Regions from separate parts of the Streptomyces sp. SCA2-17 genome, predicted to be linked through region 3. Evidence: predicted binding sites of a transcription regulator. Region 3 holds the regulator's gene; each other region holds the start of a gene.
The links. Region 3 encodes HrcA, which represses chaperone genes, less so after heat shock. Its sites were predicted from a motif close to TTNGCACTCNGNNNNNCNGAGTGCNAA; they were not measured.
Positions count from the first base shown of each region.

Region 1: the regulator HrcA is predicted to act here: its motif matches at 6,189-6,215, upstream of groES (co-chaperone GroES).
Region 2: the regulator HrcA is predicted to act here: its motif matches at 3,339-3,365, upstream of groL (chaperonin GroEL).

Region 1 covers NZ_CP117521.1:2,612,301-2,619,935, forward strand. The annotation lists gene PS271_RS11520 (WhiB family transcriptional regulator) at 120-425, shown strand; gene PS271_RS11525 (LysR family transcriptional regulator) at 483-1,394, opposite strand; gene PS271_RS11530 (MOSC domain-containing protein) at 1,475-2,149, shown strand; gene PS271_RS11535 (SDR family NAD(P)-dependent oxidoreductase) at 2,319-3,092, shown strand; gene PS271_RS11540 (ester cyclase) at 3,161-3,859, shown strand; gene groL (chaperonin GroEL) at 4,013-5,635, opposite strand; gene groES (co-chaperone GroES) at 5,731-6,039, opposite strand; gene PS271_RS11555 (polysaccharide deacetylase family protein) at 6,354-7,250, opposite strand; gene PS271_RS11560 (THUMP-like domain-containing protein) at 7,347-7,635, shown strand, end outside.
Region 2 covers NZ_CP117521.1:3,679,847-3,687,481, forward strand. The annotation lists gene PS271_RS16650 (glucosyl-3-phosphoglycerate synthase) at 1-518, opposite strand, end outside; SAM riboswitch class I at 693-841, shown strand; gene thrC (threonine synthase) at 835-2,151, shown strand; gene PS271_RS16660 (ubiquitin-like small modifier protein 1) at 2,204-2,479, shown strand; gene PS271_RS16665 (cold-shock protein) at 2,904-3,110, shown strand; gene groL (chaperonin GroEL) at 3,526-5,148, shown strand; gene PS271_RS16675 (PTS transporter subunit EIIC) at 5,160-6,689, opposite strand; gene murQ (N-acetylmuramic acid 6-phosphate etherase) at 6,697-7,635, opposite strand.
Region 3 covers NZ_CP117521.1:1,790,228-1,797,862, reverse strand. The annotation lists gene PS271_RS08090 (MBL fold metallo-hydrolase) at 1-523, opposite strand, end outside; gene hrcA (heat-inducible transcriptional repressor HrcA) at 719-1,735, shown strand; gene dnaJ (molecular chaperone DnaJ) at 1,736-2,875, shown strand; gene PS271_RS08075 (nitronate monooxygenase) at 2,964-4,067, shown strand; gene PS271_RS08070 (16S rRNA (uracil(1498)-N(3))-methyltransferase) at 4,064-4,816, shown strand; gene PS271_RS08065 (helix-turn-helix transcriptional regulator) at 4,893-5,639, shown strand; gene PS271_RS08060 (hypothetical protein) at 5,967-6,494, opposite strand; gene PS271_RS08055 (hypothetical protein) at 6,707-7,036, shown strand; gene PS271_RS08050 (GlxA family transcriptional regulator) at 7,077-7,635, shown strand, end outside.

The DNA of each region.
Region 1 (7,635 bases), 820 kb from region 3:
TATGCCCCATTTGCCCATGAGGAGCAGTTTTTCTTCCCATTTGCTGGCGTCTATGACTAGATTCGCAATCAGTCATATTTACATCCACCCGGCAGACCGTTCGCTTCGAGGGGATAGCAATGGCAGATTTCTCCCGGCTTCCCGGTCCCAACGCCGACCTGTGGGACTGGCAGCTCCTGGCAGCCTGCCGCGGGGTCGACAGCTCGCTGTTCTTCCACCCGGAGGGCGAGCGCGGCGCCGCCCGCAGCGCACGCGAGACCTCGGCGAAAGAGGTGTGCATGCGCTGCCCGGTACGCGCGGAATGCGCGGCGCACGCGCTGGCCGTACGGGAGCCCTACGGCGTGTGGGGCGGCCTCACCGAGGACGAGCGCGAGGAGCTGATGGGCCGCGCGCGACACAGAGCCATCGCCGCGGCCGGCTCGTAAGCCCGGCCGCGGAGGCACTCCACGGAGGTAGCGCCCGGCCGTGACGATAGGCGCGGCTCAGCGCCCCGCCGTGCCCGCCAGCCTGTCCAGCATCGCGTCCACCGCCGGCACCCGCGCCAGGTCCGGCAGCGTCAGGGCGACGATCTCCCGGTGCACGGCGGGCTCCACGGGAACCGTCCGCGCGCCCTTGGGGCGTACGGACTCCAGCGCCAGCTCCGGCATCACCGCGACGCCCAGCCCCGCGCCGACCAGGCCGAACACCGCCGGATAGTCGTCGGTCGCGAAATCGATGCGCGGGGTGAAGCCCGCGCTCTCGCAGACCTCCACCAGATGCCGCCGGCAGCGCGGGCAGCCCGCGATCCAGGGCTCCTCGGCCAGGTCGGTGATGCCGATCCGGTCCGCCCCGGCCAGCCGGTGGCCCTCCGGGACGACACCGATGAGGCGGTCGGTCAGCAGCGGGCGGACGACGAGGTCCTCCCACTCGGCGCCCGCGGCCGGGTCCGCGCCGCGGACGTCGGGGTAGCGGAAGGCCAGCGCGATCTCGCACTCGCCGTCGCGCAGCATCTCCACCGAGCGCGGCGGCTCGGCCTCGACCAGGGAGATCTCGGTGCCCGGGTGCGCCGCCCGCATCTGCGCGAGCGCGCCGGGCACGAGCGTCGAGCTGCCGCTGGGGAAGGACACCAGTCGCACCCGGCCCGCCCGCAGCCCGGCGATGGCCGCGATCTCCTCCTCGGCCGCGGTCAGCCCGGCCAGGATCCCGGAGGCGTGCCGGACGAGGGCCGTGCCGGCCTGGGTGAGGCGCATCTCGCGGCCCGTGCGCACCAGCAGAGGCGTGCCCGTGGACTGCTCCAGCGCCTTCATCTGCTGGCTGACGGCGGGCTGGGTGCAGCCCAGCTCCCGGGCCGCTGCCGAGAAGGAACCGGTCAGGGCCACCGCGCGCAGCACCCTCAGATGACGAGCCTCGATCATAGGTCGAGCATAAGGCCACCTTGGGGGCCCAGCGAAATAATCACTGGCGCCTTTGGGTATTCATCGATTACTCTCTGTACATGCACCTACTCTCTGTGAATGTGGGCCGCGCCGGTACGGCGGACATCCCGGGCGCGCCCGGCTTCGGGGCCGGCCTGGCCACCGCGATCGACAAGCGCCCGGTCGACGGCCCGGTCGCCGTCTCCGCCCCCGGCCCGAAGGGCACGGGCGGCAGCGGTCTCGCGGGGGACACGATCGTCAGCCTGCGCCACCACGGCGGGGACGACCAGGCGGTGTACGCGTTCGCGCGCGAGGACCTGGACCGCTGGGAGCGGGAGCTGGGCCGCCCCCTGCCCGACGGCTCGTTCGGCGAGAACCTCACCACCAGCGGAATCGACGTCAACGGCGCACGGATAGGTGAGCGCTGGCGCATCGGGCCCGATCTGGTGCTGGAGGTGAGCGCGCCGCGGATCCCCTGCCGTACGTTCGCCGAGTGGCTGGGAGAGGCGGGCTGGATCAAGCGGTTCACTCAGGAGGCAGCCCCCGGCGCCTACCTTCGGGTGATAGAGCCGGGCGAGATCCGCGCGGGGGATGAGATATCCGTCGTCCACCGCCCCGGCCATGAGGTGACGGTGTCCTTCGTCTTCCGCGCCCGCACCGTTGACCGGACCCTTCTGCCCGGCGTTTTGGCAGCCGGGGACGCCCTCCCCGCCGCCATGCGTGAGAAGGCGCTGGCGTATCAGGCGAGCCTCTGAGGCCCTTCGATGACGGTCCGCCAGCTGTCCGAAGTGTCCGGTCCGCGGCCCGTAGGCGTCCCGTGCGCCACCCCGTACGCCGCCCGCTGACCGTCAATCAGCGCCCGACCGGTCGTCAAATCGCGGTACGGCATCGGCGCGCGCGTCCACCGGGCTCTACGGTGCCGGTATGACGACTGTTTTGATCACAGGGGCGACGGCCGGGATCGGTGCCGCGTTCGCGCGCCGCCTGGCGGGCGACGGGCACGACCTCGTCCTCGTGGCCCGCGACGAGGAGCGGCTCGGCCGGCATGCGACCGAGCTCCACGACCGGCACGGCGTGGAGGTGGAGGTCCTGCCCGCGGACCTCTCCCAGGACGAGGGCATCGAGGCGGTCGAGGCGCGGCTGCGTGACCGCGAGCGCCCGGTGCACCTGCTGGTCAACAACGCCGGGTTCGGCAACAAGGGCGGCTATCTGGAGGTGTCCCTGGAGGACGAGCTCAAGATGCTCAAGGTGCACTGCGAGGCGGTGCTGCGGCTGACGTCCGCGGCGGCCGAGGGGATGCGCGAGCGCAAGCGCGGCGCGGTGGTCAACGTGGCGTCGGTGGCCGCGTTCGTCCCGCGCGGCACGTACGGCGCGAGCAAGTCCTGGGTCGTGCAGTTCACCCAGGGCGCCGCGCGCGACCTGGCCGGGAACGGGGTGCGGCTGATGGCGCTGTGCCCGGGCTTCGTGCGGACGGAGTTCCACGAGCGGGCCGGGATGGGCACGGACAACGTGCCGGGCTGGCTGTGGCTGGACGCCGACAAGGTGGTGACGGCGGCGCTGCGGGACCTGTCGCAGGGGAAGACGCTGTCGGTGCCCGACCCGCGGTACAAGGCCATGACCGGGCTGATGAAGCTGGCGCCGCGCAGGGTGGTGTCGCGGGCGTCGTCGACGACGGGCCGCAAGTACGGGCCGAAGTAGGACGCGAAATCTCGCCCTCCCGGGTGATCTCTTCAGGACTAACCTGGACATATCACCCGGGAGGCGCCATGACTTTCGTGCAGATCATCGATTGCAGGACGAGCCGGTACGAGGACATGAACCGGCTGATGGACGACTGGGTCGCCGCGACCGAGGGGAAGCGGACCGCCACCCACGCGATCGTGGGCAAGGACCGCGCGCAGGACGGCCACTACGTGGAGATCGTGGAGTTCCCGTCCCACGAGGCCGCGATGCGCAACTCGAAGCTCCCCGAGACCGACCGGATCTTCGCCGAGATGGCCGCGCTCTGCGACGGGGTGCCGGCCTTCACCGACCTCGACGTGGTCCGCGACGAGCAGCTGAACAAGGCCACCGCCCGCCGCTTCTTCGAGGAGGTCGCGCGGGACGGCGATCTCGGTCTGATGGACGAGCTCTTCACCGCCGACTACCGCGACCACGACATCGGCAAGGAGGAGCCCGTCGTCATCGGTCTGGATGCCATGCGCTCCGATGTCGAGGGCTGGCGGGACGCGTTCGACTTCGCCTTCACCCTTCACTCCCAGCTCGCCGAGGGCGACGAGGTGGCCACGCGCTGGACGTGGCGCGGGGTGCACCAGGGCGACTTCATGGGCCACCAGCCCACCGGTCAGGAAGTGACCATGGAGGGCACCACCACGTTCCGTTTCCGCGCCGGGAAGATCGCCGAGGGCTGGTGGATCTACGACATGCTGGGGCTGAAGCGGCAGCTGGAGTCGGGGCCGGCGTAACCCCGGACGCCGCGGAACGGCCGGAGCCCGGCACGAGAACGGCCGGAGCCCGGCACCCATCAGGGGTGCCGGGCTCCGGACCGGCTACTGCTCACCGCTTACCGCTTACCGTTCACCGCTCACCGCAGTGCGCGGCGGGAGGTCAGTGCGGGATTAGTGCGAGTGACCGTGGCCGTGACCGGCCTCGGCCTCCTCCTCCGCCGGCTTCTCGACGACCAGGGTCTCGGTCGTGAGCAGCAGGGAGGCGATGGAGGCGGCGTTCTCCAGGGCGGAGCGGGTGACCTTGACCGGGTCGATGACGCCGGCCTTCACCAGGTCGCCGTACTCGCCGGTGGCGGCGTTGAAGCCCTGGCCCTTGTCGAGCTCGGCGACCTTGGAGGTGATGACGTAGCCCTCGAGGCCGGCGTTCTCGGCGATCCAGCGCAGCGGCTCGACGGCGGCGCGGCGGACGACGGCGACACCGGTGGCCTCGTCGCCCTCCTTGCCGAGGTTGCCCTCGAGCACCTTGACGGCGTGGACGAGCGCGGAGCCACCACCGGAGACGATGCCCTCCTCGACCGCGGCGCGGGTCGCGGAGATGGCGTCCTCCAGACGGTGCTTCTTCTCCTTGAGCTCGACCTCGGTGGCCGCACCCACGCGGATGACGCAGACGCCACCGGCGAGCTTGGCGAGGCGCTCCTGGAGCTTCTCGCGGTCCCAGTCGGAGTCCGTGGACTCGATCTCGGCCTTGATCTGGGCGACGCGGCCCTGGACGTCGGCGGAGTCGCCGCCGCCGTCGACGATCGTGGTGTCGTCCTTGGTGATGGTCACGCGGCGGGCGGAGCCCAGCACGTCCAGGCCGACCTGGTCGAGCTTGAGGCCGACCTCCTCGGCGACGACGGTGCCGCCGGTCAGGGTGGCCATGTCGCCCAGCATCGCCTTGCGGCGGTCACCGAAGCCCGGGGCCTTGACGGCCACGGCGTTGAAGGTGCCACGGATCTTGTTGACGACCAGGGTCGACAGGGCCTCGCCCTCGACGTCCTCGGCGATGATCAGCAGCGGCTTGGAGGAGCCACCCTGGATGATCTTCTCCAGCAGGGGCAGCAGGTCCTGGATGGAGGAGATCTTGCCCTGGTGGATGAGGATGTACGGGTCCTCGAGGACGGCCTCCATGCGCTCCTGGTCGGTGACCATGTAGGGCGACAGGTAACCCTTGTCGAAGGCCATGCCCTCGGTGAAGTCCAGCTCCAGGCCGAAGGTGTTGGACTCCTCGACGGTGATGACACCGTCCTTGCCGACCTTGTCCATCGCCTCGGCGATGAGCTCGCCGACCTGCTTGTCCTGGGCGGACAGGGCGGCGACGGCGGCGATGTCGGCCTTGTCGTCGATCGGGCGGGCGGTCGCGAGCAGCTCGTCGGAGACGGCCTTGACCGCGGCGTCGATGCCCTTCTTCAGGGCGGCCGGGGAGGCGCCGGCGGCGACGTTGCGCAGGCCCTCGCGGACCAGCGCCTGGGCCAGGACGGTCGCGGTGGTGGTGCCGTCACCCGCGATGTCGTTGGTCTTGGTCGCCACCTCCTTGACGAGCTGGGCGCCCAGGTTCTCGTACGGGTCCTCGATCTCGACCTCGCGGGCGATGGTGACGCCGTCGTTGGTGATGGTCGGGGCGCCGAACTTCTTGTCGATGACGACGTTGCGGCCCTTGGGGCCGATCGTCACCTTGACCGTGTCGGCCAGCTTGTTGACACCGCGCTCGAGGGCGCGACGGGCGTCCTCGTCGAACTTCAGGATCTTCGCCATGGGTTGCTTCAAGTCCTCTCAAACGAACCGCGCCCCGGACCCCGGCGGCTTACACACACGGGAACCAGGGCGCAGATCACATCAAACGGGGTGAATTACTTCTCGATGATCGCGAGCACGTCGCGAGCCGAGAGGACGAGGTACTCCTCGCCGTTGTACTTCACCTCGGTGCCGCCGTACTTGCTGTAGAGCACGACGTCGCCGACGTTCACGTCGAGCGGAAGACGGTTGCCCTCCTCGAAGCGGCCCGGGCCCACGGCCAGGACGACGCCCTCCTGGGGCTTCTCCTTGGCGGTGTCCGGAATGACCAGGCCGGAGGCCGTGGTCTGCTCGGCGTCGAGCGGCTGGACCACGATGCGGTCCTCAAGCGGCTTGATGGCAACCTTGGAGCTGGCGGTCGTCACGATCCGACCTCCCCCTTCGGAGATTCACGGGGTTATCTGTCTGAGGTGGCGACCAGGAGGATCCGTCGTCGCGGGTGCCGGATTCTGCCCGTCGCTGCGTTTGGCACTCCCGGGTGGAGAGTGCCAACGGAGCCGAGACTATGACGCGGTTAGCACTCGGTCAAGCGGAGTGCCAATTCGCCGTGCGGCGAGCTCGCCGGTTCACTCCTGGGAGTGCGCACCCGGCCGGTCGGGGCACGGAGCGCGGAAGTGGATCTGCCCGCGAGCCGCGGGTCGTAATCCTCCGGATTCCCCGGGCCCGCGCACGCCAGCCCTCACACGTAGTCCTCCAGGCGGGCCACCGTGAATCCCTGCCGCTCGATGCTGCGCAGCATGTTGGCGACCATCTTGGTCATCGTCGTGCCCTTGAGCTCCGAGGGTCCGCGGAAGTGGGCGAGGACGATGTCGCCGGGGCGCAGCTTGTCGCCCTGCGCGTAGCGCATGTCGTTGATCTGCATCGTCACCTCCCACAGCAGCAGCGCCTTGACCCCGCAGCCGCCGGCCGCGGCGAGGGTGGCGTCGTTGTAGTTGCCGTAGGGCGGACGGAACAGGGGCGGTTTCCCGCCGTACCTCTTCTCCAGGACGTCCTGCTGCCCGCAGATCTCGCGGCGCTGGGCGTCGGCGGAGAGGGTGCGCAGGTTGGGGTGGGAGAGGGTGTGGTTGTTGATGCTGTTGCGGTTGCCCTCGCCGCGCAGCTGCTCGAAGTAGCCGTAGCCGGTGCCCGCGCGGGCGATGTCGTCGGTGAGGAACATCGTGAAGGGCAGCTTGAGGTCCTTGGCCATCTTCACGAACTCCGGGTCCTTCTCCGCACCGTCGTCGAAGGTCAGGAAGACGACCTTGTCGTTGGTGGGCACGCGCCGGATCACCTTGGGGGCGGCCCCGGACCTCAGCCCGTCGGTCAGCTTGGCGGAGGGCGGGGCCGGGGGTGCGGCGAGGGGCTTGTCGATGCCCCAGCGGCGGTAGGCGGCGGCGTCGGGGGAAGCCGACGGGGAGGCCGTGACCGTGGAGTGCGTACCGGGAGAGGGAGCGCCGGACGCCTTCTTCTCGCCACCGCCGTCCCCGGACGAACCGGAGCAGCCGCTGAGGAGCACGGCCAGCAGGAGCGGGGTGACGGCGGCGGCGCGGCGGGCGGATCGGAGGCCGGGGCGGGGACCGGATATTCGGGAGCTCACACTTCCGATTGTTGTTCATGAGTTCGATGGGTTCGATCCGGGCAGTGGGCGGGACAGAAGGGGCGCCCTGTCAGAGGGCTGGGCAAGAATGGCCGGGTGCCAGCACAGAACGAACCCGCCTCCGTAGCCGCCGCCGGTCCCGCCACTGATCCCGCCACCGATCCCGTCGCCGCCTTCACCGCGCTCCGCACGGAGGAGGGCCGGAGCCTGCTCGCCGAGCTGCGCGATCACGACCCGGCCCGGGAGCTGGCCACGGCGACCCGGCTGCGCCGCGACCACCCCGCGGAGCTCGTGTCGGCGGCGCTCGGCATGGCGCGACTGCGGCAGCGGGCGGTGGCGAAGTTCGGGGCGGAGGACGCGTACCGGATGTTCTTCACGCCGAACG
Region 2 (7,635 bases), 1.9 Mb from region 3:
GCGGCACCGGGGACGTCGAACTCCGGGCCCAGCGGGCGGTCGTACATCGCCTTGACGAACTGCACGCCCGGGTCGGTCAGCAGCGGACCGACGATCCCGGACACGAAATCCGCCGAGAACTCGCGCAGGTCGGCGTCCACGAAGGCCACGACGTCGCCCGTCGTCGCGAGCAGCGAGCGCCAGAGGACCTCGCCCTTGCCGGGCACGGCGGGCAGGCCGGGCAGCAGCTCGTCGCGGTGCACCACGCGCGCCCCGGCCGCCGCGGCCACCTCGGCCGTACGGTCCGTGGAGCCCGAGTCCACGACCACCAGCTCGTCCACCAGCGGCACCGCGTCCGTCATCAGCTCGCGGCGGATCACCGCCACGATCGCGCCCACCGTCGGCTCTTCGTTCAGCGCGGGCAGGACGACGCTCACCGTCGTGCCGGACTCCCGTTTGGCGGCCAGAAGCACGTCGAGCGGACGATCAGCAGCCGACCAGGACCGCTCGGCCAGCCAGCGCTCCACCTCTTCCAGCACGTGTACGACTCCTCGTTGTGATGCGCTGCCGCGATGCGCTGTGACGCATCTCGCCTTACGGACGGCCCTCTCAACGGGCCATCGCTTCCGTTACAGTCTTGAACAACGCGGACCGCCGTCCTATGTCGGGGTCACCGCGTGCCACAAACGCCTGGGCCCCGCCCAGCGCCATACCGCTCATCCAGAGGGGCAGAGGGATACGGCCCGTTGAAGCCCCGGCAACCCTCCAGCCGGTCTCCGTCGACATCGTTCGATGCGAGGCTCCCGGCGGGGAAGGTGCCAATTCCGTCTCGTGGCGACGTACGCCGCGAGGAAGATGAGGAGAAAGGGCCTCGCCTCCATGGCTGTGCAGTCTGTTGAACCCTCTACCACTTCTGTGGACCTCGGACCCGCCGCTGCGCTCTCCTGCCGCGAGTGCGGAGAGCGCTTCCCCCTCGGCCCCATTTTCGCCTGCGCCCTGTGCTTCGGCCCCCTCGAAGTCGCCTACGAGCTGCCCGCCGGCGGGCCCCGTCAAGCCGCTGAGCTGCGGCGGCGGATCGAGGCCGGCCCCGCGAACATCTGGCGCTACGCCCCGCTGCTGCCCGTCCCCGCCGACGTGGCGGACAAGCCCGGCCTCAGCCCCGGCTTCACCAAGCTCGTCAAGGCCGGCAACCTCGCCCGCGAGCTGGGCGTGACCGGCGGCCTGTACGTCAAGGACGACTCCGGCAACCCCACGCACTCCTTCAAGGACCGGGTGGTCGCGATCGCGGTCGAGGCCGCCCGCGCCTTCGGCTTCACGACCCTGTCGTGCTCCTCCACCGGCAACCTCGCCGGAGCGGTCGGGGCCGCGGCCGCCCGCGCCGGATTCCGGTCCTGCGTGTTCATCCCGCACGACCTGGAGGCCGGAAAGGTCGTCATGGCCGCGGTCTACGGCGGCGAGCTCGTCGGCATCGAAGGCACGTACGACGACGTCAACCGCTTCTGCAGCGAGCTGATCGGCGACCCGCTGGGGGAGGGCTGGGGCTTCGTCAACGTCAACCTCCGGCCGTACTACGGCGAGGGCTCGAAGACCCTCGCCTACGAGATCTGCGAGCAGCTCGGGTGGCGGCTGCCGGACCAGATCGTGGTGCCGATCGCCTCCGGCTCCCAGCTCACGAAGATCGACAAGGGGCTGAAGGAGCTCGTCGCGCTCGGGCTGGTCGAGGACCGGCCGTACCGGATCTTCGGCGCCCAGGCGGAAGGGTGCTCGCCGGTCTCGCGCGCCTTCAAGGACGGGCACGACGTCGTACGGCCCGTGAAGCCGGACACGATCGCCAAGTCCCTGGCCATCGGCAACCCGGCGGACGGCCCGTACGTGCTGGACATCGCGCGGCGGACGGGCGGCGCGGTGGAGGACGTCACCGACGCGCAGATCGTGGACGCGATCCGGCTGCTCGCGCGGACGGAGGGGATCTTCGCGGAGACGGCGGGCGGGGTGACGGTGGGGGTGACGAAGAAGCTGATCGAGGACGGGGTGCTGGATCCGGCGCTGACCACGGTCGTGCTCAACACGGGGGACGGGCTCAAGACGCTTGATGCCGTTGCGGCCGGGCCGGCGGCGACGATCCGGCCGTCGCTGGAGGCGTTCCGCGCCGCGGGGCTGTCCGGCCGCTGACGTCAGCCGCCCCCACTTCTTGTTCCTACGCACCCCGAAGGTGAGTACACCCATGAGCGTCACCGTTCGTATCCCCACCATCCTGCGCACCTACACCGGTGGTCAGGCCGAGGTCTCCGCCGAGGGGGCGACCCTCGCCGACGTCCTCCAGTCCCTGGAGGAGAACCACACCGGCATCGCCGCCCGCGTGCTCGACGACAGCGGCAAGCTGCGCCGCTTCGTGAACGTCTACGTCAACGACGACGACGTCCGCTTCGAGCAGGGCCTTCAGACGCCCACCCCCGACGGCTCCGCCGTCTCCGTCATCCCTGCCGTCGCCGGCGGCTGAGGTTTCACAGGGTTCTTCCGTTATTGCCGCACGACGGCCCCGGAATCGCCCCGACCGCAGTAGCGGACGGGGCGATTCCGGCTGTTGAGCGCGATACAGTTGAGGCGATCCCCGCCCGGCGTCAGTGCCGAACGCATATGAGAACCCGTCAAGTTGTGCGCGAAGTGTGTGCACGAAATGCCGGGTTGGTTGTGTTTTTCCCGGCCCGACTTGCCCTGAAATACCCGGAGTTCAGCCGTTTCTCTCGCTCGGCCATGCCCGGAATTCTCGTCCGAGTGACCTGTTGCAGACGGCATCCGTGCAGATACATTCAGCCGCGGTCGACGCGTTCCGGCGCACACCCACTGGGCTGCCAGGGGGTGAGGTCTGACCCGGGTCCGCGAAGTGCGGTCCTGCGCAAGGGCCAGTAATAGGGGAGTTAGGCATGGCTCAGGGCACCGTCAAGTGGTTCAACGCGGAGAAGGGCTACGGCTTCATCGCGGTCGACGGTGGTGCGGATGTATTCGTCCACTACAGCGCGATTCAGATGGACGGTTACCGCACCCTCGAGGAGGGTCAGCGGGTCGAGTTCGAGATCTCGCAGGGCCAGAAGGGGCCGCAGGCGGACATGGTGAAGCTGTCGCAGGTCTGACGCGGCGCATCGACCACCGGCTCGCTCGGTTTGCGGAGGGGTCCGCACCTCACTGAGGTGCGGACCCCTCGCGCGTGTGCGGGTGCCTGTGTATGGGTACGGCTCTCTCTTGCCCTCCGGCACCCCCGCCCTCCTCGTGCGAGGGGCGTACGTGTGGACCGCTTGCGCCCCCAGCTAACGCTGGGAGGTGCCCCCCTGTCACTTGCGGAGGGTCTGGAGGGTGAACCGCTTGCACTCGGGGTGGTCGAGTGCTAATCATTGGGCTTAGCACTCTCCGGGTGAGAGTGACAGATTTGGACCGTCGGTGAGGTCGGCGGACCGGGTGGGGCAAGGAACCGCCAGGTCCGCAGGCCGTCCGTCGCGGGCGCCAGCGCGGTCCGGAGAAATCCACCCCGTCCTGGGAGGACCACTTCACATGGCCAAGATCATCGCGTTCGACGAGGAGGCACGGCGCGGTCTCGAGCGCGGGATGAACCAGCTCGCCGACGCCGTCAAGGTCACCCTCGGCCCCAAGGGCCGCAACGTCGTCCTCGAGAAGAAGTGGGGCGCCCCCACGATCACCAACGATGGTGTGTCCATCGCCAAGGAGATCGAGCTCGAGGACCCGTACGAGAAGATCGGCGCCGAGCTGGTCAAGGAGGTCGCGAAGAAGACGGACGACGTCGCCGGTGACGGCACGACGACCGCGACCGTCCTGGCCCAGGCACTGGTCCGCGAGGGTCTGCGCAACGTCGCCGCGGGTGCCAACCCGATGGCGCTGAAGCGCGGCATCGAGAAGGCCGTCGAGGCCGTCTCCGGTGCGCTGCTCGAGCAGGCCAAGGACGTGGAGACCAAGGAGCAGATCGCCTCCACCGCCTCCATCTCCGCCGCCGACACCCAGATCGGCGAGCTCATCGCCGAGGCGATGGACAAGGTCGGCAAGGAAGGCGTCATCACCGTCGAGGAGTCCCAGACCTTCGGTCTGGAGCTGGAGCTCACCGAGGGTATGCGCTTCGACAAGGGCTACATCTCGGCGTACTTCGCCACCGACATGGAGCGTATGGAGGCGTCCCTGGACGACCCGTACATCCTGATCGTCAACTCGAAGATCTCCTCGGTCAAGGACCTGCTCCCGCTGCTGGAGAAGGTCATGCAGTCGGGCAAGCCGCTGCTGATCATCGCCGAGGACGTCGAGGGCGAGGCCCTGTCGACCCTGGTCGTCAACAAGATCCGCGGCACCTTCAAGTCCGTCGCCGTCAAGGCCCCGGGCTTCGGCGACCGCCGCAAGGCCATGCTGGGCGACATCGCCATCCTCACCGGTGGCACGGTCATCTCCGAGGAGGTCGGCCTCAAGCTGGAGAGCGCCGGTCTCGACCTGCTCGGCCGCGCCCGCAAGGTCGTCATCACCAAGGACGAGACGACCATCGTCGACGGTGCCGGCGACAGCGACCAGGTCCAGGGCCGCGTCAACCAGATCCGCGCCGAGATCGAGAACAGCGACTCGGACTACGACCGCGAGAAGCTCCAGGAGCGCCTCGCGAAGCTGGCCGGCGGCGTGGCCGTCATCAAGGCCGGTGCCGCGACCGAGGTCGAGCTCAAGGAGCGCAAGCACCGCATCGAGGACGCCGTTCGCAACGCGAAGGCGGCCGTCGAGGAGGGCATCGTCGCCGGTGGTGGCGTGGCTCTGCTCCAGGCTTCCTCGGTCTTCGAGAAGCTGGAGCTCGAGGGCGACGAGGCCACCGGTGCCGCCGCCGTCAAGCTGGCCCTGGAGGCCCCGCTCAAGCAGATCGCCGTCAACGGTGGTCTCGAGGGTGGCGTCGTCGTCGAGAAGGTGCGCAACCTGACCGTCGGCCATGGCCTGAACGCCGCCACGGGCGAGTACGTCGACATGATCGCCGAGGGCATCATCGACCCGGCGAAGGTCACGCGCTCCGCCCTGCAGAACGCCGCGTCCATCGCCGCGCTCTTCCTCACCACCGAGGCCGTCATCGCCGACAAGCCGGAGAAGGCCGCCGCGGCCGCTCCGGGCGGCATGCCGGGCGGTGACATGGACTTCTGATCCTCCCCGGATCACTTGTCCTGACGCTGTACGCACCCGAGGGCGGTGCCCCCCGCGAGGGGGGCACCGCCCTCGGGCGTATGCGCAGGCTCTGCGCCCGGCGCCGCGTTGAGCTCCCGCAGCGACGCGCGGCTCAGGCCGAACGCGTACGTCAGAACGAACCCCGCCGCGTAGCCCACCAGCAGGCCCGCCCCGTAGACGGCCGCCGCCCGGCCCAGGCCGTGGCTGCCCTGGAGGAGGGGGAAGAGGGCCCAGCCCGACGGGCCGATGGCGGTCGAGCCGACCCTGTCGCCCAGCTGGGCCAGCAGCCCCACGAAGCCCCCGCCGAACGCCCCGCCCACGCACGCCGTGACGAACGGGCGGCCCAGGGGGAGCGAGACTCCGTAGATCAGTGGCTCGCCGATGCCCAGGAGGCCGGCCGGCAGGGCGGAGCGGATCGTCCTGCGCACCGAGCCGTTGCGCGGCAGCCGCGCGTAGACCGCGAGCGCCGCGCCCACCTGGCCGGCGCCCGCCATCGCGAGGATCGGCAGGAGGACCGTGTGGCCCTGCTGCTGGATGAGGGTGGTGTGGATGGGGATGAGGGCCTGGTGCAGGCCCAGCATCACCAGGGGCAGGAACAGCCCGCCCAGGACGAAGCCCGCCGCCGCGCCGCCGCCGGTCAGCAGCCGGTCGGCGAAGTGCCCGATGGCCGTGGCGACCACCCCGGCCGCGTACATCAGCCCGTACAGCGTCACCAGGCCGGCCACCAGGACCGTCACCGTGGGGGTGACCAGGACGTCGAGGGCCTCCGGCACCCGGCGCCGGCACCGGCGTTCGACGTGCGCGGCGAGCAGCGCCGCGGCCAGCGCGCCGAGGACCCCGCCCTGGCCGGGGACGAGCCGCTCGCCGAACGCGGTCACCCGGTCCACGCCCGGGAAGACGATGACCGCCGCGACCGCGCCGCCGAGGACGGGCGTGCCGCCGAACTCCTTGGCCGTGTTGTAGCCGACGAAGACCGCGATCAGGGACATGAAGCCCGACGCGCACGCGGTCAGGGCCGTGGCGAGCGCGGGCAGCCGGTGCAGGTTGGTGAGCAGGCCGGCCAGGCCCGCCACGATGCCGCAGCCGATCAGGGCCGGGATCAGCGGGACGAAGATCTGCGCGATCCGGCGCAGGAACAGCTTCACCGGGGTCGCGTTGCGGGCCTTGCGCTCCGCCCGGATCGCCGCGCCGCGCTCGGCGAGGGCGGCGGCGGTGACGGGTTCTGCTTTCAGGGCTTCCAGGGCTTCCAGGGCTTCCGCGGATTCCGCGCGCTCCGCGTATCCGGCGAGTTCCACCGCGACCTCGGCCACCCTGCCCGGGCCGAGCACGACCTGGAGGGCCGTGCCGTCCTCGACGACGCCCAGGACCCCCGGCAGCGCCCGCAACTCCTCGCGCCGGACGGCCGACGCGTCCCGGACGGTGACCCGCAGGCGCGTCATGCAGTTCGTGACGGACGTGAGGTTCGCCGGGCCGCCGAGGAGGGGGAGGAGGAGCGCGGCGAGGGAGGCGTCCGGGGGCACGGCGCGGCTATCCCCGCGCCGTGCGGAGCGCCGTCCGCAAGTGACCGCCCGACGCGTCCAGGAGGCGGGCGGCGGTGGGCCCGTCGACGCCGCCCATGATGACGAGGATCGCGTTCTTCACCTCGCCGCCGGTCTCCGTCAGGGCGGCCTCCGTCTCCCGGTCGGAGGCGCCCGTGGCCAGGGCGACGATGTGCCGGGACCGGGCGCGCAGCTTCTCGTTGGAGGCGCGCACGTCGACCATCAGGTTCCCGTACGTCTTGCCGAGCCGGATCATGGTGATCGTCGAGAGCATGTTGAGGACGAGCTTCTGTGCGGTGCCCGCCTTCAGCCGGGTGGAGCCCGTGAGGAGTTCCGGCCCGACGACGACTTCGATGGGGTGCTCGGCGGCCCGGCCGAGCTCCGAACCGGCGTTGCAGGCCAGCCCGATCGTCAGCGCCCCGGCCGCGCGGGCGTGTTCGACGGCGCCGATCGCGTACGGGGTGCGGCCGGAGGCGGAGACCCCGACGACCGTGTCGGCCGGGCCGACGCCGAGCGCGGCCAGGTCGCCCGCGGCGAGCTCCTTGCTGTCCTCGGCGCCCTCGACGGCCGTGACGAGCGCCGTGGCGCCGCCCGCGATCAGGCCCGTGACCTGCGAGGGGTCGGTGTTGAAGGTCGGCGGGCACTCGCTCGCGTCGAGCACCCCGAGGCGGCCGGCGGTGCCCGCGCCCGCGTAGACGAGCCGCCCGCCGCGGGCCATCCGGGCGGCGGTCGCGTCGACGGCCGCGGCGATCTCGGGCAGCCGGGCGGCGACGGCGGCGGGGACCTGCGCGTCCTCGCCGTTCATGATCCGGGCGATGTCGAGGGTGGGCAGCCGGTCGATCTCCGCGAGATCGGGGCGGAACGCCTCGGTGGTGAGCGCGGCGAGCTCGGCGCGGAGGTCGGACGGCTCGTGCGCGGGCGCGCCCAC
Region 3 (7,635 bases):
CGCCGCGGCCCGCGACGAAGACCGCAAGGTCGTGCGCGGTGTGGGCGGGCCCGAGGTTGGCGAGGAGGGCCTGGCGGCCGCCGCCCAGGTCCAGCGTCAGCTCCCCGCTGACGCCGTGCCGGGGCACGACGAGGCGCTCGGCGGCCTCCGCCGCCGCCCCGGGCGCGAGCCCGTACCGCTCCGCGTCCAGCCGCAGCTCCTCGCGCTCGCGCCGCATCAGCTCGTCGGCGCCCACGGCTCCGTAGACCTCCGCGCCCGGGAACGCGGCGGTGCCGAATACGTGGTCGAAGTGGGGGTGCGTAAGAGCGATATGCGTCACGCTCCGGCCGAACAGCTCCCGCACCTCGTGCCCGAGCTCCGCCCCTTCCGCAACCGTCGCCCCGGTGTCCACGAGCAGCACACCCGTACTGCCCACGATCACTCCTACTGTGGCGTCCCACACAGGCATGCGGCGGCGTGCGACCCCGGGCGCGAGCCGTTCCCACCGCGCTGCCGCCCCCCGCCCTTGCTGACCACTGTCCATACCAGGACGCTAGCGGGAGCGCGGTACGGTTGCCCGTCCGGCCGCTTCGCCCGGGCTGCCGCGGGCGCGCGGCGCGGACGGCTCTTGCCCTGGCTGTGGTGCACGGCCGTACACTGGCTGGAGGGCTTTGGCACTCGCCACCACTGAGTGCCAGGATCGGCCCCGTAAGACGGTCTGGACTTGGAGGTGCGCGCGATGCTGAGCGAACGCAGGCTCGAGGTGTTGCGCGCCATCGTCCAGGACTATGTGGGCACCGAGGAGCCCGTCGGCTCCAAGGCCCTCACCGAGCGGCACCGCCTGGGCGTGTCCCCGGCCACGGTGCGCAATGACATGGCCGCGCTGGAGGAAGAGGGCTTCATCGCCCAGCCGCACACCAGCGCCGGCCGCATCCCGACCGACAAGGGCTACCGGCTCTTCGTCGACCGGCTCGCGGGCGTCAAGCCCCTGTCGACCCCGGAGCGGCGCGCCATCCAGAACTTCCTGGACGGCGCCGTCGATCTGGACGACGTCGTGGGGCGCACGGTCCGCCTGCTGGCGCAGCTGACCCGGCAGGTCGCGGTGGTGCAGTATCCGTCGCTGACCCGCTCGACGGTGCGCCACGTGGAGCTTCTTTCGCTCGCGCCGGCCCGCGTCATGCTCGTCCTGATCACCGACACCGGCCGGGTCGAGCAGCGCATGATCGACTGCCCGGCTCCGATCGGGGAGACCTCGCTGGCGGATCTCCGCGCCCGGCTCAACAGCCGTGTCGTGGGCCGCCGGTTCACGGACGTGCCGCAGCTGGTCTCGGACCTCGCCGACTCCTTCGAGCAGGAGGACCGCGGAACCGTTTCTACGGTGCTCGCCACCCTGCTGGAGACGCTCGTCGAGGAGACCGAGGAGCGGCTCATGATCGGCGGCACCGCCAATCTCACCCGCTTCGGGCACGACTTCCCCCTGACCATCCGGCCCGTGCTGGAGGCGCTGGAGGAGCAGGTCGTGCTGCTGAAGCTGCTGGGCGAGGCCAAGGACTCCGGGATGACGGTCCGCATCGGGCATGAGAACGCTCACGAGGGACTGAACTCCACATCGGTCGTCGCCGTCGGCTACGGTTCGGGCGACGAGGCAGTCGCCAAACTCGGCGTGGTCGGACCGACCCGCATGGACTACCCCGGAACGATGGGAGCGGTACGCGCAGTGGCACGTTACGTCGGACAGATCCTGGCGGAGTCGTAAGTGGCCACGGATTACTACGCGGTCCTGGGCGTACGCCGCGACGCCTCGCAGGACGAGATCAAGAAGGCCTTCCGCCGCCTCGCCCGCGAGCTGCACCCGGACGTCAATCCGGACCCGAAGACGCAGGAGCGGTTCAAGGAGATCAACGCCGCTTACGAGGTGCTCTCGGATCCGCAGAAGAAGCAGGTCTACGACCTCGGCGGCGATCCGCTGTCGGCTTCCGGCGGCGGTGGCGGGGCGGGCGGCTTCGGCGGCGCCGGCTTCGGCAACTTCTCCGACATCATGGACGCCTTCTTCGGGCAGGCGGCGCAGCGCGGTCCGCGCTCGCGCACGCGGCGCGGCCAGGACGCCATGATCCGTCTCGAAGTGACCCTCGACGAGGCCGCGTTCGGGACCACCAAGGAGATCCAGGTCGACACGGCCGTCGTCTGCACCACGTGCAGCGGCGAGGGCGCGGCCCCGGGCACCTCCGCCCAGACGTGCGACATGTGCCGCGGCCGCGGTGAGGTCTCGCAGGTCACCCGCTCCTTCCTCGGCCAGGTCATGACCTCGCGGCCGTGCCCGCAGTGCCAGGGCTTCGGCACGGTCGTGCCGACCCCCTGCCCGGAGTGCGCCGGCGACGGCCGCGTCCGCTCGCGGCGCACCCTGACCGTGAAGATCCCGGCCGGTGTCGACAACGGCACCCGGATCCAGCTCGCGGGCGAGGGCGAGGTCGGCCCCGGCGGCGGCCCCGCCGGCGACCTCTACGTGGAGATCCACGAGAAGCAGCACACGGTCTTCCAGCGCCGCGGCGACGACCTGCACTGCACGGTCACCATCCCGATGACGGCCGCGGCCCTCGGCACCAAGGTGCCGCTGGAGACCCTGGACGGCGTCGAGGAGATCGACATCCGGCCCGGCACGCAGTCGGGCCAGTCGATCCCGCTGCACCAGCGCGGTGTCACGCACCTGCGCGGCGGCGGCCGCGGTGACCTCATCGTCCACGTCGAGGTGATCACCCCGAACAAGCTGGACCCGCAGCAGGAGGACCTGCTGCGGCAGCTGGCGAAGCTGCGGGGCGAGGAGCGGCCGATGGGCGAGTTCAAGCCGGGGCAGCAGGGGCTGTTCTCGCGGCTGAAGGACGCGTTCAACGGGCGCTGAGCCCCCGTAACACCCTTGTCGGCGATCGCCGGGCGGGCCCCTCGCGGACCCGTCCGGCGATCGCCGTTGCCTGTGACACGATGTGTGCATGGCTTACGAACCCAGGGTGGCTTCCGCGCTCGCCGGCCTGTGCCGGCACCCGGTCGTGCAGGCCCCCATGGCGGGCGGTGCCTCCGGGCCGGCCCTCGCGGCCGCGGTCTGCGAGGCGGGCGCCCTCGGCTTCCTGGCCGCCGGCTACAAGACGCCCGCGGCGATGTACGAGGAGATCAAGCAGCTCCGGGCCCGTACCGCCGCACCCTTCGGTGTGAATCTGTTCATGCCCCAGCCCCCCGCCGCCGATCCGGCCGCCGTCGAGGTCTACGCCGAGCAGCTCGCCGGCGAGTCCGCCTGGTACGAGACGCCGCTCGGCGACTGGGACCAGGGCTGCGACGACGCCTACGAAGCCAAGCTCGCGATCCTCCTCGACGACCCCGTGCCGGTCGTCTCCTTCACCTTCGGCTGCCCCTCGGCGGAGGCCGTCGCCGCGCTCCGCGCCGCCGGCACGCGCACCGTCGTGACCGTGACCTCGGCCGCCGAGGCGCTGGCCGCCCGTGACGCCGACGCGGACGCGGTGTGCGCCCAGGGCGTCGAGGCCGGCGGCCACCAGGGCACCCACCGCGACGACCCGCACGCCGACGGCACCGGCGCGGGCCTCGGCCTGCTGTCCCTGATCGCCCAGGTCCGGGATGCCGTCGACCTGCCCGTGATCGCCGCCGGCGGGCTGATGCGCGGCGAGCAGATAGCCGCCGTCCTCGCCGCGGGAGCCTGCGCCGCGCAGCTCGGCACCGCGTTCCTGGCCTGCCCCGAGTCCGGCGCCCACGCGCTGCACAAACAGGCCCTGACCGACCCGATGTTCGGTGGTACGGAGCTGACCCGGGCCTTCTCGGGCCGCCCGGCCCGGGGGCTGGTGAACCGTTTCATCCGGGAGCACGGCCCGTACGCCCCGGCCGCGTACCCCCAGGTCCACTACCTGACGGCCGGGCTGCGCAAGGCCGCCGCCGCGGCGGGCGACCCGCAGGCGATGAACCTGTGGGCGGGCCAGGGCCACCGCCTGGCGAGGCCGCTGCCGGCGGCGGAGCTGCTGACGGTCCTGCTGGGGGAACTGGGGGCGGCCCTGGGGATGTTGAGCGATATGCGAGGGAGCAAGTCATGACAGCGCCGGTGTTCCTGGTCGAGGAGGACGCCCTGACGGGGGTCTTCCCCGGTACGGTCTTCCCCCTCGACGGCCCCGAAGGGCGCCACGCCGTCTCCGTCCGCCGCCTGCGGGTCGGCGAGGAGATCGGGCTGACGGACGGTCAGGGCACGGGCGCGTTCGGCACCGTGGCCGCCGTCGAGGGCAAGGACCACCTGGACGTCGCCGTGACGTCCGTACGCTCCGAGCCGCTGCCCGAGCCCCGCATCACCGTCGTCCAGGCCCTGCCCAAGGGCGACCGCGGCGAGCTCGCCGTCGAGACGATGACCGAGACCGGCGTCGACGCCGTCGTCCCCTGGGCCGCCTCGCGCTGCATCACCCAGTGGAAGGGCGACCGCGGCCTGAAGGCGCTCGGCAAGTGGCGCGCCACGGCCCGGGAGGCCGGCAAGCAGTCGCGCCGCCTGCGCTTCCCCACGGTGAGCGAGCCGATGACGACCCGGCAGGTCGCCGGGCTGCTCGCGGACGCGGCCTTCGCCGCCGTCCTCCACGAGGAGGGTCACAGCGCCCCCCTTGCCACGGCGCCGCTGCCCGCCACGGGCGACATCGTCCTCGTGGTCGGCCCCGAGGGCGGCGTCTCGCCCGAGGAGCTCGCGGCCTTCGCCGAGGCCGGCGCGCGGCCGTACCGCCTGGGGGCGAGCGTCCTGCGCACCTCCACGGCAGGGACGGCGGCCACGGCGCTGCTGCTGGGGCGCACGGGGCGCTGGTCCTGAGGGACTGTTTCCGGGCACCGGGGGAACTTCTGAGGAGCGGGATGACGGGGGTCACGAGGGGGGAGCAAGCTCTGCCATGGCAGCACAACTCCGCACACGGGACTACGGTCAGATGCTTGACCTCGTCGTCGCCGTCCTGGAGAACGAGGATGCCGACGCCGCCTGGCACGTGATGGCCCGGCAACTGCTGGACTCACTGGGCTGCGACTCCGCGACCTTCTCGCACGTACGGGTCGCCGAGGGCACGGGCTCGGTCGTCGGCTGGGCGCCGGAACCGCTGAGCCGCGTCGTGGACGGCCTCGTCCAGCGGCGCATCCAACAGCGGCACCCTTTGCTGGAGTACAGCCTTACGGAGACGGCGCCGGTGAACATCGCCGACATCTGCGACGGCTGGCGCAACACCAACTGGTACCGGGAGGCGCGCCGCGACTTCGGCGTCACCCAGCAGGTGGGCGTGCCGCTCCTCCACGAGAACGGCGGGATGTGTGTCGCCCTCCTGGGCCGCCGGGGCGACTTCATGTCCCATGACCTCGCCTTCCTCAGCCGCCTCCAGCCGGTGATCCAGACGATGGGCAGCCACCTGTCCGAAATGAAGCGCCTCCGGAGCGTGGGGGCGCCCGCGGCGGGCGGCGACCTGACACCGCGCGAGGCGACGGTGCTGGGGCTGCTGGCGGAGGGCTTGACGGCGGCTGCGATCGCCCGCCGCCTGGCCATCTCCCCCCACACGGTGAACCGCCACCTGGAACGGATCTACCGCAAGCTCGGCACGAACAACAGGGTGTCGACGGTGGCGGTGGCGCGGCAGGAGGGGCTGGTCGCCTGAACCGGCTGAACCGTTGGTCGGTTCGCCCAACTCTGCTGCTGGAAACCGCTATTCCCGGCGTGGGCGTCCTCCGGAGCACTCCCGGGCAGGGTGCGTTTGTAGGGAGGGGGCGCCCATGGGACGCCACCGGAAGAAGTCGCTTCTCGGACGTATCTGCGCGGTGATCCGCGAGTTCGGGAGGTGGCTGACCGGGCGGTGACCGCCAGTCCTCACCGATACTGAGGGCTGACGGCCACAGCCGTCCGAATCACTTTCGGTGGACCCTCGTCGCGGACAAGCCCTCCGTGGCGGGGGTCTATACGTGCAGCCGGTCGCCCAGCTGCACGCTCACCAAGCTAGCACTCGCGGCAGCGGTCGCACCACGACCCGCAGTGGCCGGAGCTTCGGCGGCGCGGCCCTCGCGGGTAGGAAGATCTTCCTATGGCGACCCCTGCCCGCCGTCGGCGAACCTTGACCCCGGAAGAACCGAGGCCGGCCGTCGGGTACGGGGGTACCGGCGGCCGCCGGGTTCATGGCCTGTTCGAACGTCCCGGACGTCAGGTCGTAGATGGACCAGGGGCGATCCACGGAGTAGTACGTCTGGAAGTCCGGGTCCACGGCGTCACAGGGGCCGGCCATCGCCCCCGATTCGGTGACTTTGCCTTTGACGCCCATCCAGGCGAGCAGCTGACTGGAGATTGCGTCGACCTCGTCCTCGGCAGGCTTGACCGCGCGTACTTCCGGTTCGTAACCGAGCTTGTCCCTGTCGCTGCTCAGTAGTGAGCATCCCGCCAGGATCAATGGAGCTACCAGAGCGGCGGTCAGCCGGGAGAGCCTTCGGGGTGCGAATATCGCCCCGAGGCGCAGCTCGCTCAAGTGTCCCGTCCTTCTGGTTCTGGTAGTCGCCGTGGCCGCGTGCGCGGTGCTCCGGGATTCGTACAGCGGGAACGCTATCCGGCGATCCGATCGCGAACATGAGTACGGATACCTATCCGGGCCGGAGTTGCCGCCGTGGGCGGCTTGTTTGCCGCTGGGCGGGAGGACCAGCATGGTTCCCTGACGGGAACGGGCGAGGGGAGTGGTCGGGAGTGGCTGTCCGGGATGGGGACAGGATCCGTGTCGAGACGAGCGGTTCGGGCTGGGTCGACGGGATCGAGGGCGTCGTCGCCGGGACGTGGGAAGGCCGTCTGCGGGTCAGGGTCACCAAGAACGCGCCGCCGGGGGTGAACGCGGTCCTCTTGGAAGAGGACGCCGTGTACGACGTGTGTGACGGGTTCGACCAGAACGGGGTGCCGGGACCGATGCCGTTGTGCTCCTCGTGCGGGGGAAGCGGAAAGATCGAGTGGGAGGACGAGGACGGCTGGCAGCACGAGGCGCCGTGCACGACGTGCGGCGGCGAGGGCGAGGTGAACCGCTGAGGTGACGGCGTCAACGTCACGCCCCGCGTAACCTCTTCCCGTGCCAGCCTCCCGCCTGCATCGCGTCGCCGTCCTCGTGCTCGAGGGGGCGAAGCCGCTCGACGTCGGAATTCCCGCGCAGGTCTTCACGACCCGCGCGAGCATGCCGTACGAGGTGCGGGTGTGCGGGGCGACCCCCGGTCCCGTGGCCGGCGGCGACGGTCTCGCGTACTACGTCGCCCACGGCCTCGACGCGCTCGCGTGGGCCGACATCGTCTTCGTCCCCGGCTACCGGCTCCCGGACCGCGACGACCCGCCGCGGGCCGTCGTCGACGCACTGATCGCCGCCCACGACCGGGGCGCGCGGCTCGCCGCCATCTCGACGGGCGCCTTCGCGCTCGCCGCCACGGGCCTGCTCGACGGCAAGCGCGCCACGACGCACTGGCACTACACGCGGGCGCTCGCGGCCAGGCATCCGCTCGTCCGGGTCGACGAGAACGTGCTGTTCGTCGACGAGGGCAGCGTGCTCACCTCGGCCGGCGCCGCCTCCGGCATCGACCTGTGCCTGCACATCCTGCGCGGCGACCTCGGAGTGGCCGCGTCCAACCACGCGGCCCGCC